One region of the Flavobacterium lindanitolerans genome, then DNA from elsewhere that is predicted to be linked to it. Evidence: riboswitches for the same ligand, from Rfam matches in the RefSeq annotation. Region 1 holds a riboswitch; each other region holds the start of a gene.
The links. Region 1 has a riboswitch for S-adenosylmethionine ahead of B0G92_RS08030 (trans-sulfuration enzyme family protein). Riboswitches for the same ligand answer to the same signal wherever they lie in the genome.
Positions count from the first base shown of each region.

Region 2: another riboswitch for S-adenosylmethionine. It lies ahead of B0G92_RS12945 (Na+/H+ antiporter NhaC family protein); the one in region 1 lies ahead of B0G92_RS08030 (trans-sulfuration enzyme family protein).
Region 3: another riboswitch for S-adenosylmethionine. It lies ahead of B0G92_RS00325 (homocysteine S-methyltransferase family protein); the one in region 1 lies ahead of B0G92_RS08030 (trans-sulfuration enzyme family protein).

Region 1 covers NZ_PJND01000007.1:1,822,297-1,824,568, reverse strand. Annotated here, with positions in the region: gene B0G92_RS08040 (S8 family serine peptidase) at 1-232, opposite strand, end outside; gene B0G92_RS08035 (bleomycin resistance protein) at 236-586, opposite strand; SAM riboswitch class I at 781-889, shown strand; gene B0G92_RS08030 (trans-sulfuration enzyme family protein) at 1,034-2,212, shown strand; gene B0G92_RS08025 (homoserine dehydrogenase) at 2,224-2,272, shown strand, end outside.
Region 2 covers NZ_PJND01000009.1:69,824-72,095, forward strand. Annotated here, with positions in the region: gene B0G92_RS12940 (pirin family protein) at 1-841, shown strand, start outside; SAM-I-IV-variant riboswitch at 992-1,088, shown strand; gene B0G92_RS12945 (Na+/H+ antiporter NhaC family protein) at 1,148-2,272, shown strand, end outside.
Region 3 covers NZ_PJND01000007.1:51,519-53,790, forward strand. Annotated here, with positions in the region: gene metH (methionine synthase) at 1-5, opposite strand, end outside; gene B0G92_RS00325 (homocysteine S-methyltransferase family protein) at 27-1,025, opposite strand; SAM riboswitch class I at 1,188-1,291, opposite strand; gene B0G92_RS00330 (hypothetical protein) at 1,357-1,881, opposite strand; gene B0G92_RS00335 (OsmC family protein) at 1,987-2,272, opposite strand, start outside.

The sequences.
Region 1 (2,272 bases):
CTGCCGAAGCCGTCACCTGATTAATATACGATACGGAAATAGGGACATCCTTTTCGTCTAATGCAATATTCTGTCTTGTTCTTCTGTCAAGTGCTCGCTGCGAAAGCATCTCCAGCGGGTTTGCCATGTAGTGAGCGGCATCAGGCTTATCTGTAAAATAAACCCAGGCATCTTCCTGAGCCACAGCCCAGAAACCTGACAACAAGACTATTAAAAAAGTAATTTTTTTCATAAGTTATTGAATTGGCTGTCCAAACTTAAACAAATTGCCGCTATCGTCAATAATATAAAATTCCCGCATTCCCCAAGGCTGGTTTTTAAGTGCTATCTTATCTCCAAGAATTTTTTTATACCGTTCAAAAACAGCTTCAATATCATTTACCCGAATGTAGCAGCTTGAATTTTCCGGAACTATTTTTTCATTGCATTTCCAAAGGTGTATTTCATTATCATCCCATAAAAAAATTAAAAGGTCTTCATATTCACCAACTAATTTACCGCCTAAAATTTCCTGATAAAATTGTTTGGATTTTTCAAAGTCTAAAGAAGGTAGCTGGGGAATAATTTGGGTTATTTTTGAATTCAAACCAATATTTTTTAGATATGAATGTCAAATTTACGAAAATGAAATTTTATAAAACACTTTAAAGCTGACTATTTAAAGCCTTTTACATCTAATTCAACGCCTTGAAAATCAATTAAATATAAAATATTTTATTTTTTATTAGGTTTTTAAAAAATTTATACTCTAAATTTGCAACCAAGTTCTTTAAAAGATTATTCTTATCCAGAAAGACCGAGGGAATTGACCCTATGACGTCTTGGCAACCTGTCCTTTTGAGGATAAGGTGCCACATTCAACCCTTGCTTTGGCAGGGAAAGATAAGCTTAGAAAATAGTACATAATAACTCGAGATATTATTTGCTCTTCTGACTTATCGGAGGAGCATTTTTATTTTATGCCCTTTCCGATATCTGGTTTCGAATATTTTTTTAAAAGCGAAAAAATATTAAATCTTAAAAACGAATCAAGATGAAAGAGCAAACTCAAATTTTAAACTACATTCCGGTTGATAAACTAACAGGTTCCATTTCGGTGCCAATTTACCAGACTTCTACTTTTGTTCAGGATGCTCCAGGCGTTCACAAAGGTTTCGACTATGCCAGAAGCAATAATCCTACACGAAAAGTTCTTGAAGACCTGGTAGCCAAACTGGAGAACGGAACCAACGGTTATGCTTTTTCCAGCGGATTAGCTGCGATAGATGCAGTAGTGAAATTACTATCGGCCGGAGACGAAATCATAGCCGTAGATGATATTTACGGAGGTGCTTTTCGCCTGTTTACCCATGTGTATGAAAAATTCGGGATACAGGTAACGTATGTTGATGCAACCGATGCAAAGAACGTTGCTGAGGCCATCAGTGACAAGACAGCCCTGATATGGATTGAATCTCCGACCAATCCAACATTAAAGATTTCAGATTTGCGTGCTATTGGGAAAATTGCAAAAGAAAACAACATCCTGTTCTGCGTAGACAATACCTTTGCCTCTCCTATCGCCCAAAAACCAATTGATTTTGGTGCCGACTTAATTGTTCACAGTGCTACAAAATATATTTCAGGGCACAGTGACCTGATAGCCGGTCTGGTCATTACTGCTACGGAAGAATTAGGTGCTAAAATTAAATTCATCCAAAATGCTTCCGGTGCTATTTTAGGTCCGTTTGACAGCTGGCTGGTTATTCGCGGTATTGAAACCCTTAATTTAAGAATCAGGCAGCATGCTGAAAATGCACAAAAAATTGCCGAATTCCTGACTACTGAAAAACTGGTCCGTAATGTTTATTATCCGGGCTTGAAAACCCACCGCAATCATGAAATTGCCAAAAGTCAGCAGAAATATTTTGGAGGTGTTGTGACTTTTGATTTGGTTATTGACGATAAGGAACTGGCTTCAAGAATTGTATCAGGAACGAAATTATTCCAATTGGCTGAAAGTTTAGGTGGTGTGAAAAGCCTGTGTTGCCTTCCATGTGAAATGACTCATAAATCAATTCCTGCTGAAAAAAGATACCAGTCTGGCGTGACCGACAGCCTAATCCGACTTTCTGTGGGTTTGGAAGATGCTGATGATTTAATTGCCGACATAAAACAGGCATTGGAAAATGCTGTGAAGGAAAATGCTACTGTTGAATTCCATAAAAATTAATTGTACGAACAATGTCAAGAAAAAAATTAAATATAGGATTATTTGGATTCGGATGTGTGG
Region 2 (2,272 bases), on a different contig from region 1:
ACGTGATATTGGGGACTTTTTGGTAGGCAGACTATTACCTTTCCGTAAAAAAAGAATGGTAGGGCCATTTATCTTTATTGACCACATGGGACCAACAAAAATGGGACCGGATCATTATATGGATGTAGGCCAGCATCCGCACATTGGATTGGCAACATTGACTTTCTTGCTCGAAGGCGAAGTCATGCATAAGGATAGTATTGGCACTGTACAGAAAATAGCTCCGGGGTCTGTAAACTGGATGATTGCCGGAAATGGTGTAACCCATACCGAAAGAACTCCTGAAGAATTAAGACACGGAAAAGAGTATATGATGCATGGCTACCAAATATGGGTAGCACTGCCAAAAGACAAAGAAGATATGGAGCCGGAATTTCACCATTTTGACAGGAACGATCTGCCACGATGGAAAGACGAAACGGCAGAATTTACATTAGTGGCAGGAAAAGGATACGGTAAAGAATCACCGGTTCCGGTACATTCTGATCTGTTTATGGTCGAAATCAAAACCCAGGATGAATACCTTCTCCATACAGAAGGACAGCTTTTTGGGGAAATTGGAATCTGTGTCGTTGAAGGCGCTGTTCAGGCCTGTGATAATCATGTTGAAAAAGGAAATATGTTGGTGTCAAAATTGGACAATGCCTGTTCCATGACCCTCAAACCAAATACCCATATTATTCTTTTTGGTGGTCAACCGCTTCCTGAAGAGCGATTTATCTATTGGAATTTTGTGTCTTCCAGCAATGAAAAAATTGAAGCGGCAAAAGAACGTTGGAGAAAAAAAGAATTTCCGAAGGTAAAAGACGATAACAGTTATGTTGTCATGCCGGAAGTTTAATTCAAATAAAACAAACCAAAAAGCCTCTCTGTTGAATTGATAATAGAGAGGCTTTGTTTTTACAGATAATTTAATTGCGCGGAAGATTATTAAATATTTGTAAAAACTGCAATTACTGTAAATATAATTTAAAATATGCTTTATATTTGCATCCGTTATCACGAATCTCATAAAGAGATAGCAACCTGCAACAACAAGCAAGGTGCTAAAACGATAAGCCAAATCCTTTGGAAAAAATGTTGCCATTCCACACTTTTTTCGGTTTGCTTTTCGTCGTGAGCTTTATTAATTTTTAAGCAATCGATGATGAAACATCTTATTAAAACTAAAGGTTCTATTGTAGCCTTATTGCCCTTTTTCATTTTTATCTTTACATTCCTTGGTGTCGGAATCCTGCTCAATGACTTTTATGCTTTGCCGTCTCCAATAGCAGTAACTTTTGGGATAATTACAGCCTTTTTACTTTTTAGGGAATCTATTGAGGCAAAAGTTGACACGCTGATAAAAGGCTGCGGAAATAATCAAATCATCACAATGTGTCTTATTTATCTGCTGTCCGGAGCTTTTGCTGTCGTTACTCAGGCAATGGGAGCTGTAGACGCAGTTGTAAATTTAGGAATCAGTACAATAGACACGGAGTATTTCCCATTAGGCATCTTTTTAATAGCCTCATTTTTATCAACTGCCACAGGAACTTCTGTCGGCTCGATAGTAGCCTTAGGACCAATCGCCATCAGCCTGGCTGACAAAAGCGGTGCTTCCATGCCTTTAATTGCCGGGTCATTACTGGGCGGCTCCATGTTGGGAGACAACTTGTCTATTATATCAGACACTACAATTGCTGCCACACAATCGCTTGGATGTGAAATGCGCGATAAATTTAAAGTCAATCTCTTTATAGCGTTACCGGCATCTATTATCACAATACTATTACTTTTCTATCTAGGAGTTAATTCAGAAATAAGTCCGGTAGCTATTGAAAAAGAAAGCTACGAACTCATTACAATACTGCCATATATCCTTGTAATAGGCCTAGCTGTGTCAGGTTTAAATGTTTTTATAACCCTGTTGATTGGGATATTGGTTGCGGGAATTATTGGCTTTTTCCAAAATGATTTCACTGTACTGAGTTTTTTACAGAAAAACTATGAAGGCTTTTTAAGCATGACCGATATATTTCTATTATCAATGCTAACGGGCGGACTGGCCGCCTTAGTTGAAAAAGCGGGAGGCATTGATTATGTTCTGCAAAAGATAAAGTCAAAAATTAAGAGCAAAAAATCAGCACAAATGGGAATAGGTACTTTGGTGAGTTTTACCAACGTGGCTATTGCCAATAACACTGTTTCTATTGTAATTACCGGAGCCATAGCCAAAGAAATTAGTGATGAATATGAACTGAGTCCTAAAAAAACAGCTGCAATTCTCGAT
Region 3 (2,272 bases), 1.8 Mb from region 1:
GCCATTTTCTTATTCTTTTCTACAGTCTAAACCGGTTCTACAATTCTGGGTGAATATTCTTTTGCTACTTCTGCAATCAGGCGGATATGTTCCGGGGTTGTTCCGCAACATCCTCCAATTATGTTAATGAGATTATCTTCGAGATATTCCCGAATCAAAACCTGCATAGCTTCCGGTGTCTGGTCATATTGCCCGAAAGCATTGGGCAAACCTGCATTGGGATGTGCCGAAACATTGAATGTGGTATTATGCGAAAGTCGTTGTAAATAAGGTTTTAACTGGTCTGCTCCTAAAGCACAATTAAATCCTACGCTCAATAGCGGAATGTGAGAAATGGAAATCAGGAATGCTTCTACGGTCTGGCCGGAGAGTGTTCTTCCTGAAGCATCTGTTATCGTGCCGGAAACCATGACCGGAATATCTATATTTCTTTCTTCTTTGACTTCTTCGATGGCAAAAAGTGCTGCTTTTGCATTCAGAGTATCAAATATGGTTTCTACCAGCAGAATATCGGAACCTCCATCAATCAGGGCTTCGACCTGCTGTTTATAGGCGATGCGTAATTCATCAAAGGTCACGGCACGGAAACCGGGGTCATTTACATCCGGAGACATGCTTGCCGTTCTGTTAGTGGGTCCTATAGAACCCGCTACGAAACGTGGTTTATCCGGATTTTTTGCCGTAAACTCATCTGCTATTTCTCTGGCCAGTCTTGCCGATTCATAGTTTAGCTCATAAACCAAATCTTCCAAATGATAGTCAGCCATACCTATGGTTGTTCCTGAAAAGGTATTAGTTTCTACGATGTCAGCACCGGCTTCAAAATATTGACGGTGGACTTCCTGTATTGCTTTTGGCTGGCTTAATGAAAGGAGGTCGTTATTCCCTTTCAGCGGATGTGGAAATTCTTTGAATCTTTCACCACGGAAATCTTCTTCCGAAAAATTATACCGCTGGAGCATGGTTCCCATTGCTCCGTCAAGGATGAGAATTCTTTCTTTGATAGCTTTTTGTATGCCTGACATTTTTTACTATTATTAGATTATTTAAGATTCTGATGAATCTAAAAGTCCTAATGTATTTTTCAAAAATCGATGGCATAGAAAAAACAATCCCAAGCCATGAATGGTTGAAAAAAAGTATCGATATGTTGTCAGGAAAAGGGAGAAAAAAAGTAGATTTTTCGTGTGTTATCTATCCAATAATATGGTAGAATGTAGCACCTTCTTTAAAGCTTAAAGGGTTGCTAAGGCTTCATCGGGTCTAATCCCTCCGCCTTTCGTGATAACAATCAATATTTTTAAGAACACTGCAAAGTAATGCAATATGTTTGGTTTTTGCAATAGTTTGCAGAAATTATACCGCTATCCTAAAATTTTGTTTGGCTGCCATCTTTAGGATTTGTTCAAGCAGTTTTGGGGAAAGATGCTTCTCATTTGGGTTTACGAAGACAAAATCTTTTTCCGTTTTTTTAATACTATTGTTTAATGCCATTTTGAAATCTGCCGAAAATGCCTGCACCAATGGATTAGCGCTAATGATATCAAAATCATTCTGGAGCAGGTCGAAATAATCAGGAAGGATGTCTTCTGTATTTGAGGTATCTACAGCAATAAGATTTTCGAGTTCGTTTTCCTGAACGAAATTAATTATATCTGCTATTTTGAAAGGAACTGCAAATTGGATAAAATTGGCTTCCCAGGAATTTCTTACTGTTGGTTTTTCAAAGAAGGCTACAGTGGAATTGGTTATTACGGGCAATCTTAAATCAAGATTGTTATTTTCAAGAAGTGATTCCTGATTGGAAAGCACCTCAGTTATGAGGGAACTCCCTGTCTCTTCTATTCCAAAGAGAATGATATTTATTTTTTTAACTGACATGGTTCTGGAGATTTTTAGTTAAAAGAACTGCTTTTGACTGGCAATCAAAAGCAGTCTTTCAACAAACAAACAAATAAAACAAACTAAACAAATGCGATTTATGCTTTATGCTGCATAATTATATTCTTTGTATAAAATCAGCTCGACCGGTGTTGAATTGACCAGGTTGTCATAAACCGGACTTTTTTGCTGTACTAATTTTAACCACTTCTGGAGTACCTGAAGCGAAGTATCTGTTGTTGGCTTTAGTACGATTTCGATTTTGCTGAAGCCTACTCTTTCTTCCTGACTTATAACTCCGGTTATTTCTACCTGTAACGACTTTAGGTTGATGCCTAACTCTGAAGCTACCTGCTGGCTCACCGCATTGACACATCCTGCGAATCCTGCA